Linked DNA regions of Indioceanicola profundi. The protein of the gene in region 1 interacts with the protein of each later gene in a pairwise test. Links are inferred from orthologs where the notes say so. Each region holds a gene or a part of one and is shown in the gene's direction. Other genes may lie near its edges.

The links.
Region 2: the proteins of rlmB (region 1) and tsaE interact in binary tests that used the Escherichia coli proteins (3 or more experiments, as listed by UniProt). The link is inferred for Indioceanicola profundi from one-to-one orthologs.

The regions. Positions count from the first base shown.
Region 1 is NZ_CP030126.1:373,487-378,491, reverse strand. What follows is about bases 1,402-4,386. They hold rlmB (23S rRNA (guanosine(2251)-2'-O)-methyltransferase RlmB), read left to right. Parts: upstream 1,402-2,405; coding sequence 2,406-3,368; downstream 3,369-4,386. Other genes in these bases: DOL89_RS01785 (DUF808 domain-containing protein), read right to left, coding at 3,981-4,386; tuf (elongation factor Tu), read right to left, coding at 1,402-1,868. Also shown: transcription termination/antitermination protein NusG, read right to left, coding at 1-170; preprotein translocase subunit SecE, read right to left, coding at 176-373; more of tuf, read right to left, coding at 681-1,401; more of DOL89_RS01785, read right to left, coding at 4,387-5,005. UniProt on the Escherichia coli protein: Specifically methylates the ribose of guanosine 2251 in 23S rRNA.
Region 2 is NZ_CP030126.1:3,030,869-3,035,730, forward strand. Bases 1,334-4,175 are described here. They hold tsaE (tRNA (adenosine(37)-N6)-threonylcarbamoyltransferase complex ATPase subunit type 1 TsaE), read left to right. Parts: upstream 1,334-2,441; coding sequence 2,442-2,909; downstream 2,910-4,175. Other genes in these bases: DOL89_RS14515 (NAD(P)/FAD-dependent oxidoreductase), read right to left, coding at 1,334-2,280; DOL89_RS14525 (aminoglycoside phosphotransferase family protein), read left to right, coding at 2,906-3,925; DOL89_RS14530 (nucleotidyltransferase family protein), read left to right, coding at 3,922-4,175. In the rest of the region: DOL89_RS25385 (helix-turn-helix domain-containing protein), read left to right, coding at 1-318; DOL89_RS14505 (low molecular weight protein-tyrosine-phosphatase), read right to left, coding at 325-819; DOL89_RS14510 (lipocalin-like domain-containing protein), read right to left, coding at 831-1,190; more of DOL89_RS14515, read right to left, coding at 1,264-1,333; more of DOL89_RS14530, read left to right, coding at 4,176-4,665; DOL89_RS14535 (glucosaminidase domain-containing protein), read right to left, coding at 4,742-4,862. UniProt on the Escherichia coli protein: Required for the formation of a threonylcarbamoyl group on adenosine at position 37 (t(6)A37) in tRNAs that read codons beginning with adenine.

The DNA.
Region 1 (5,005 bases):
TCGGAATTGACCTTCGCGCCGCGGCGCACTTCCACGACTTCCTCGGTCGGAACCAGGATTTCGTGGAACTTCTCGTCCAGGCCCTTCTGCGCAGCCTTCTCACGGATGGCTTGCGCAACCTTCTTCTCGAACCCGGAATAGACGTGGACTACGTACCAGCGCGCCGGCATGACCTTCAGCCTCCGATCCCGAGAACCATGCGGATTCCGAAGCCGACGATCTGATCGACCAGCAGGAAAAACACGGATGCCAACGCCACCATGATGAACACCATGGCGGTCGAGACCGTTGTCTCCTTACGGGTGGGCCAGGTCACCTTGGTGACCTCACGCCGCACTTCGCGCATGAATTCGGCAGGACTGGTCTTCGCCATGGCGGCTTCAGCCATCACTCTCGGGTCAAATGTCGCTTCACATCGCGGGGATCGTATGGCAGTCGCACGAAGTGGCAGGAGTGGAGGGGCTCGAACCCCCAGCCCCCGGTTTTGGAGACCGGTGCTCTACCAATTGAGCTACACTCCTATGGTGCCCTGCCGGCGCCCCGCATGAGCGAGCGCGCCTTGTAACGAATTCCCGTATCAAATGCAAAGTGAAAAATAGGATGCCGGCGCAGGTCCGGCATCCCGGCTATGCGCGGATCACCGCGAGGAGGCAGAACCTCCCCGCGGGCCACCGCATTTCTTACTTGTCGATCTTGGAGACGACGCCGGCGCCGACGGTGCGGCCGCCCTCGCGAATGGCGAAGCGAAGACCTTCATCCATGGCGATCGGGGCGATCAGCTTCACCTTCAGGCGGATGTTGTCGCCCGGCATCACCATCTCGGTGCCTTCCGGCAGCTCCACCGTGCCCGTCACGTCGGTCGTGCGGAAGTAGAACTGCGGACGGTAGTTGGCGAAGAACGGGGTGTGGCGGCCGCCCTCTTCCTTGGTCAGGATGTAGGTCTCGGCCTCGAACTCCGTGTGCGGGGTGATCGAGCCCGGCTTGGCCAGAACCTGACCGCGCTCCACATCCTCGCGCTTGGTGCCGCGCAGCAGCGCGCCGATGTTGTCGCCGGCCTCGCCCTGGTCGAGCAGCTTGCGGAACATCTCGACGCCGGTCACCGTGGTCTTCACGGTGGCCTTGATGCCGACGATCTCGATTTCCTCGCCAACCTTGACGATGCCGCGCTCAACGCGGCCGGTCACCACCGTGCCGCGGCCCGAGATCGAGAACACGTCCTCGATCGGCATCAGAAACGGCTTGTCCTTCGGACGCTCCGGCTGCGGGATGTACTCATCCACGTTGCGCATCAGCTCCAGGATGGCGTCATGGCCGAGCGCCTTGTCGCTGTCCTCCAGCGCGGCCAGGGCCGAGCCCTTGATCACCGGGATGTCGTCGCCCGGGAAGCCGTAGGAGGAGAGCAGCTCGCGAACCTCGAGCTCGACCAGCTCCACCAGGTCCGGATCGGCCATGTCCATCTTGTTCAGGAACACCACCAGCGCCGGCACGCCGACCTGACGGGCCAGAAGAATGTGCTCGCGCGTCTGCGGCATCGGGCCGTCGGCCGCCGAGCACACCAGGATGGCGCCGTCCATCTGCGCCGCGCCCGTGATCATGTTCTTCACGTAGTCGGCGTGGCCCGGGCAGTCCACGTGGGCGTAGTGACGGTTCTGCGTCTCGTATTCCACATGCGCCGTGGAGATCGTGATCCCGCGCGCCTTCTCTTCCGGCGCCTTGTCGATCTGGTCGTACGCCGTGAAGGTCGCCCCGCCCGTCTCCGCCAGAATCTTCGTGATCGCCGCCGTCAGCGACGTCTTGCCGTGGTCAACATGGCCAATCGTGCCAATGTTGCAGTGCGGCTTGGTCCGCTCGAATTTCGCCTTCGCCATAGCTGTGTTCGCCCTTGCCTGACAGTGTTCCGTCGACCCGGAAGTTCCGACGATGACGCGCCGACCTAGAATCTTGGAGCGGGTGAGGGGAATCGAACCCCCGTCGTAAGCTTGGAAGGCTTCTGCTCTACCATTGAGCTACACCCGCCTAGTGTCTTCCCAAGTCGGAGGCGGCCCACTCGCGTGGACCTGTAACCGGATCTAGTTCCGGACCCGGCACCGCCGGACCCGGTCCGTCGCGGCCAGCCCCGGACAGGGACGTCACCGCGCGCGGTAAACGGCGCGCCCCGTCTCCGGGGCACGCCGTAATTGGTGGAAGGGGCTGGATTCGAACCAGCGTACGCTAACGCGGGCAGATTTACAGTCTGCTGCCTTTAACCACTCGGCCACCCTTCCGTGGGACCGCGCTCCGACCGTGGCCGGAACGGAGATGCGCAATATGCGGATTGCGGACGCCATGTCAACGCCAATTTCACATATCCGTATCGGCGACGAAACATCTGGCGGGACGCCTCGCCTTGGGCAAGGATGACGCGCATGAAGAACACCCGACAGCCCCCCAAGGGCCAGCAATCCCGCGACCGGCGCACCGCGGCCGCGGCGCAGGGCGGCCCCAAGCGCCCCTCCTCCGCAGACGCATCCGCACGGGGTGCCGGAAAGCCGCAGCGCGACGCCGACCGCCCGGCGCGCGGGGCTGGCGCGACGCAGCCGGCGCAGAAGACCGCGCCCTCCAAGCCAGGGCTGCAGGCCTCCGCCTCGCGTGCGAATCTGCTTTACGGGCTGCACCCGGTCGCTGCGGCGCTGGTCAATCCCGAGCGCCAGGTGCGCGCCCTGTTCGTAACGGAAGGCGCGCTCGAATCGTTGACGCCCGCCCTGGCCCGGGCAGAAGAGCTCGGGCTGGACCGTCCGGAGCCGACCGTCGCCGACCGTGACCAGCTGGACCGCCTGCTGGCGGCCGGCGCCGTACATCAGGGCGCCGCCCTGGATTGCGGCCCCCTGCCCGAGCTGGATCTGGAGGACGTGATCGCCCGCGCAGAGGCCGCGGAAGGCGGCGCGCTGGTGGTGATCCTGGACCAGGTGACCGACCCGCACAATGTCGGTGCCGTCATGCGGTCCGCCGCGGCGTTCGGGGCGATGGCAGTGGTCGTACAGGACCGGCATGCGCCGCCGGTCACCGGCGTGCTGGCCAAGACGGCGTCCGGCGCTGTCGAGGCCGTGCCCCTGGTGCGGGTCACGAATCTGGCCCGCGCCATCACCGACCTGCGGGAGGCGAACTTCTGGTGCGTCGGGCTGGCCGAATCGGGGGAGCGGGCGCTGCATGAGCTGGAGCTGGCCGGCCATGTCGCGCTGGTGCTGGGCTCGGAGGGCGAAGGCATCCGCCGGCTGACGGCGGAACGGTGCGACGAGATCGCCCGCCTGCCGACCGGCGGACCGGTTGGAAGCCTGAATGTGTCCAATGCCGCGGCCGTAGCGCTTTACGAGGTGGCCCGGCGGCGCTAGTCTGCCGCCCGTCCCGCCTCCATATGCGACGGACGGGCTCCCGGCGCCGGCTTAGCTCAGCGGTAGAGCAACCGCCTTGTAAGCGGTAGGTCGTCAGTTCAATCCTGACAGCCGGCACCATTCCCCCGGATCATGGCACGCTGCCTCCACGGCTCCCAGAAGATGTCGGGTCACATGGCCGGGACGCAGGCCGAATCGGGCCAGCGCGGCGGCATCCAGCGGTCGCCCGGCACGCGCCACCGCGTCGGAAAGCTCGAGCCGCGATCCGGCGAAGGGAGCATGTGTCTCGAAGTGGTTCCCTTGACGGGCGGGCGGAGGATATCCGCCCCGTGCTCATCGGCCGTTTCAAGCCAGCGGTGATGGTCGTGCGGCGTGGCACAAGGGTCGCGCCGCAGCGGCTGCGGGCTGGCGGGGCGGATCCAAGCGATGGTGCTCGGCCCGCCGTCCCGGTTGATTGATGGCGTGCTTCTTCCGGCCACTGTCCAGATTGTCGGGTCTTGGACGATCTGCCGGCCAGTCGGCCGCCAGGAACTTGATCCTGCGGTGACCGCGCAGTGTCCAGAGCCGATCGTGGCCGGCCACGACGATTCGGAAATCCTGATCGCTCTGGACCTAATGCTTGGCCATGCCCATCGCCGGCTGCAGCACCTTGTGGACCAGCGGGATCAGCAGCGCGCCCAGAACCAGGCCGAAAAGGCCGGACAGCGCCGCGGTGACCAGCCATTCCAGGACGCCGGCAATGGCCGGAACGGCATGCGCCACCACTTCGGCCACATGGTGGATGGCATGTCCGATGGCCGGCACCCCGTAGCCTTCCAGGCCATGGATGATGATGCCGCCTCCGACCCAGAGCATCGCGGCCATGCCGACCACACTGAGTAGCTTCAGGAACACGGGCATGCCCTTCACCAGCCCCCGGCCGATGGCCTTGGTGACCGGCCGTAGTCCCCGGTCGGCCCCGCCCGGCTGGGCCGTCCCGACGCTGCGCAGCCCGAGGATGCTGGAGGCCGGCGCCTCGTTGGTGGCCAGGGCGATGCCGACATCGTCCGCCTTCACGATCAGGGCCACGGCGCCATACACGACCAAGGTGATGAGAGTGCCCACGAGCGCCAGTATCAGCGCCTGATTCCAGAAGGAGGATGACTCCTCCGCCACGGTGGACAGGGTGATGGCCATGATCTCGGCCGACAGGATGAAGTCGGTCTTGATGGCGCTGCTGATCTTCTCTTCCTCCAGCGCCTGTGCGTCGGCAGGCGATTCCGCCACTTTGCCGCCGGCGCCGTGCACCTCCGCATGCGGCCAGAAGGCCTCATAAACCTTCTCCGCGCCCTCATAACAAAGGAAGGCGCCGCCCAGCATGAGCAGCGGCGTGATCGCCCAGGGGGCGAAAAGGCTGAGCAGCAAGGCCGCGGGAAGAAGGAAGATGAGCTTGTTCTTGAGCGAGCCCATCGCGATCCGGGCGATGATCGGCAGTTCGCGGCTGGCCGCGAAGCCCACCACATAGCGCGGCGTCACCGCGGCATCGTCGACCACCACGCCGGCCGCCTTGACCCCCGCCCTTGCCGCCTGCCCGGCCGCATCGTCCAGGGATGCCGCGGCGACCTTCGCCAGACCGACCACGTCGTCCAGCAGAGCGA
Region 2 (4,862 bases), 2.7 Mb from region 1 along the record:
GTGCGCCTGCCCGCCCCGCCCGACCCGCGGCCGGAGCAGCCCCTGGCCGTGCTGGCGACGGATGACGGCCTGCTGCCGGAAGGGGTGCGGGCCGGCTTCGTCTGCTACGCCTTCCAGGGCATGGGGGCGCTGGAGGGCGATCTGGTCTATGTGGTGCGTGCGGACGGGCCGGTGGCACTGCGCCGTTACGACGGGCATCGCCCCGATGGGCATCGGCTGACCTGGTTCGATCCGGCCGGGGAAGCACAGTCGGAGGCCCTGTCCGATGAAAGGGTGGAGGCGATCTGCCCCGTGGTCATGATCCGGCGCAAATGGTAGGCGCGCTCAGTCCCCGAGCCGCCGCCTGACCTCCGCCAGCAACCCCTCGGCCCCCTGATCCACCAGTTCCAGCACCTCGTCGAAATGGTCGGCATGGCCGTAATAGGGATCGGGCACGTCCCGGCCCCTGGCGGGACCTACGGCGAAGCCCAGGAACAGGTGAAGCTTGTCCTGCGCGCCCGGCGGGCCGATGCGGGCAAGATGGGAGAGATGCCCGCGATCCATGGCCAGGATCAGGTCGAAGCGGCTGAAATCCTGCGCCCCCACCTTGCGGGCGCGGAGGTCCGAGAGGTCGATCCCGCGCGCTGCCGCATGGCGGATGGAGCGGCGGTCCGGCGGCTCCCCGACATGGTAGTCGTGGGTGCCCGCACTCTCGATCCGCACCCGGTCTTCAAGGCCGGCTTCCCGCACCTTGTGGCGGAACAGCCCGTGCGCGGTGGGGGAGCGGCAGATGTTTCCGGTGCAGACGAACAGCACGCCGACCTTGTCCTGCTGCGCCATGGGCCAGCCCCTTACTGCTCGACCCGCTGGAAGATGACGCGCTGACCCATGGGCAGTTCGTTGGCGATGCGGTCCTCCCCCAGTACCAGATAGACCGTGCCGCGGTTGGAGCTTCCCTCCGGATAGACCACGATGCGGTCCCCCTCGGCCTCATAGGTGACCCTGGTGGCCTCCCCCGCCGTGATCATGCTGTCTTCGGTGAAGATCAGGGTCTGGTTCTGCATCAGGAAGCCGATGCCTTCCGAGAGGGCGTTGCCCTTCTCCGGCACCATCTTCCAGCTTCCCACCAGGGGATTGTCCGACCCGCCATCGCAGGCGCCGAGCAGAACGGTGCCCATCAGGGCCAGGGCCATGCCGATCCGGCGCATCATTCAAGATATCCTTCCTCTTCCATCCATACCGGGCCGCCCGTCCGGCGGACCCGTCCCGCCATCAACATGGCACTCAGGCTCCCGGCTTCCCCTTGCTGGTCGAATATTCGAAATGCAGCACCTGATCGGGGTGGATCAGCGGGTGGATGGCGTGGGCGGCCATGGCGGCCTCGCTGAAGCCGCAGAGGATCAGCTTCAGCTTGCCGGGATAGGTGGCGATGTCACCCACGGCGAAGATGCCGGGCTCGCTGGTCGCACAGGTCTGCTGGGTAACGGCGATGTGGTGCTTTTCCAGGTTCAGGCCCCATTCCGCGATGGGGCCGAGGTTCATGGCCAGCCCGAAGAAGGGCAGCAGAACGTCGGCCTCCAGCACCTTCTCGTTCCCGTCCAGATCGGCGACGCGCACGCCGGTCAGGATGCCGCCGTTACCCTCCAGCCCGGCGAGCTGGTAGGGCACCACCATCTCCACCCGTCCTTGCGCCACCAACTCATCCAGGCGGGAGACGGATTCCGGGGCGGCGCGGAACTTGGCCCGGCGGTGCACCACCATGACCTTGGCCGCCACCTCCGACAGAGAGATGGCCCAGTCCACGGCGCTGTCGCCGCCGCCGGCGATGACCACCCGCTTGCCGGCGAAATCCTGCCGCCGCTTCACCAGATAGAAGACGCCGGTGCCCTCATAGGCTTCCAAATTCTCCAGCGGCGGCTTGTTGGGGCCGAAGGCGCCGACGCCGGCGGCGATCATCACCGCCCTGGCGTCGATCACCGTGCCCTTGTCCGTGGTCACCCGCCAGCCATCGCCGTTGCGCGCCAGGCCGGTGACCTGCTGGCCCAGATGGTAGGTCGGCTCGAAGGGGGCCGCCTGCTCCGTCAACCGGTCGATCAGGTCGGCGGCATCGATCGCCGGATGCGCCGGGATGTCGTAGATCGGCTTTTCCGGATAGAGCGCCGTGCACTGCCCGCCCAGCATGTCGAGGGCGTCCACCACATGGCACTTCATCTTCAGCATGCCGCATTCGAAAATGGCGAAAAGCCCGACGGGGCCGGCGCCGATGATGACGACATCTGTGCTGTGCGTGCTGCTGGACATGGGGCTGATCGCTGACCGGTTCGGAAAGGGTTGGGTTTTCCTGCCCCGAATCCTCCCCTGGATCAAGCCCCAGCGGCACCGGGGCCGCCATGCGAGCGGGGGTTGCGGCGGCAAGGCCGGATCGCCAGAATGCGCGGCTTCAGCTTGACCGGATGGCATGGATGGCCCGGACCCTGACCCTGGACTTGCGCGACGAGGCCGCGACCGCCGCCCTGGCCGCCCGTATCGGCGACGGGTTGCGCCCGCGCGACGTGGTGACGCTGACCGGCGATCTGGGGGCCGGCAAGACCGCCCTTTCCCGCGCCTTGATCCGCCACCTCTCCGGCGATCCGGAGGAGGAGGTGCCGAGCCCCACCTTCACCCTGGTCCAGACCTACGACCTGCCGGGCTTCCCGCTCTGGCATTTCGACCTCTACCGCCTGTCCGGCCCGGACGAGGTGGAGGAGCTGGGCTGGGACGAGATCCGGGCCGATGGCGTTGCCCTGGTGGAGTGGCCGGATCGGCTGGGCCCCCTGCTCCCCCCCGCCCGGCTGGAGCTGCGCCTCGCCATCACCGGCCCGGAGAGCCGCAGGGCCGAGCTGGCCGGTTTCGGCGACTGGGCGGAACGTCTGGACGGGATCACGCCATGACCGGTGCGGCGATGGAGCGGGAACCGCTGATCCGGGCCTTCCTGGCCGAGGCCGGCTGGGGGGATGCCGGCCGCATGCCGCTGGGGGCCGACTGGTCCACCCGGCGCTATGAGCGGCTGCACGGGAGCGGCGGGACCGCGATCCTGATGGACGCCCCCGCCCCCTGGACGCACCAGGTGGCGCCCTTCGTCAGGGTCTGCGGGCTGCTGCGGGCCCTGGACCTCTCCGCCCCCGCCATCCTGGCCGCCGATGCGGAGAACGGGCTGGCGCTCACGGAGGATTTCGGCGGCATGCTCTTCGCCGACCTGCTGGACCGCGGGGAACCGGCGGAGCCGCTCTACCGGCTGGCGCTGGACGTGCTGGTGCACATCCACCGGAACTTCGATCCCTCCACCAGCCTGCGCCCTTTTGACCGCGCCCTGTTCCTGCATGAGGTCGCGCTGTTCGGGGAGATGGGCGTCCCCGCCCTTGCCGGCCGGCCGCTGGACCCCGCCGCCGCGGCGGCGCTGCATGCCGCCTGGAGCGAGGTGCTGACGCCGGGGCTGGCGGTGCCGGGCAGCCTGCTGCTGCGGGATTATTTTCCCGGCAACATCATGGACCTGCCCGGCCGGCCCGGCATCCGCCGCTGCGGGCTGCTGGACGTGCAGGATGCCGGTATCGGGCCGATCAGCTACGACGTCATGTCTCTGCTGGAGGATGCCCGCCGCGATGTGCCGGAGGAGCTGAAGCAGGCCATGGTGGAGCGCTACCTGGCCGCCATGCCCGATCTGGACCGGGCGGCCTTCCTGGACAGCTTCGCCGTGATGGGCGGCATCCGCCATGCCCGCATCCTTGGCCGGCTGGCGGAGATCGTGGCCGCGAACCCGGCGGCCCCGCAACGCCGCTTCCTGCCGCGCGTATGGCGGCAGTTCCACGTGAAACTTGCCGAACCCGTGCTTGCGCCGGTCAAGCGCTGGGTGCAAACCCATGTGCCGGACAACGCACTCGACCGTATCCTTGGAGTTGAACCGAAATGACCAAGCCGACCCGCGCCATGGTGCTGGCCGCCGGGCTGGGCCAGCGCATGCGGCCGATCACCGACAGGATTCCGAAGCCGCTGGTCAAGGTGGGCGGGCAATCCATGCTGGACCATGCGCTGGACCGGCTGGAGGCGGCGGGGGTGGAGCAGGCCGTGGTTAACACCCACTGGCTGGCGGACCAGATCCTCACCCATCTGGACAGGCGCGCCCAGGCCGGCAGGGGTCCGGTCACCCTGATCTCCCCGGAGCCGGAGCTGCTGGAAACGGCGGGCGGCATCAAGCGGGCCCTGCCCCTGCTGGGGGACCAGCCTTTCTTCGCTGTGAATTCGGACATCCTCTGGCTGGACGGGCCGACCCCGGCGCTGGAGCGGCTGACCCGCAACTGGGACCCGGAGCGGATGGATGTGCTGCTGCTGCTGGCCGCCACGGTCTGGACCGTGGGCTATGACGGCAGCGGCGACTTTCACATGGACCCGGCCGGGCGGCTGAGCTGGCGGACGGAGCGGCAGTTGGCGCCCTTCGTCTATGCCGGGGTGCAGATCGCCAAGCCGGAGCTGTTCCGGGACCTGCCGGACGGCCCCTTGAGCAACAAGGCGGTCTGGCAGAAGGCGTCCGAGGAAGGCCGGCTGTTCGGCCTGCGCCATGACGGCCCCTGGTACCATGTCGGCACGCCGGAGGCGATCCCCCAGGTCGATGCCCAGATCCGCCAGCCGGCGGTGCGGTGGGTGGAGCCCTGAGCGGCGGGGCACGCCCCCGCCCCTGCTGCGGCGATGTCGCCCTTATCCCAGCTGATGCCGAAGCGCCGGGCCGCCTTCAATAGGCCCCGTCCGCCGTCTCCACCGGCGCCGTGTCCTCCCCGCCGGATGCGGGCGGGAGGGAGACCATCATGGGCTCCATCTCCTCGGCCGGGGCGTCGGGATCGGCGGGCGTCACC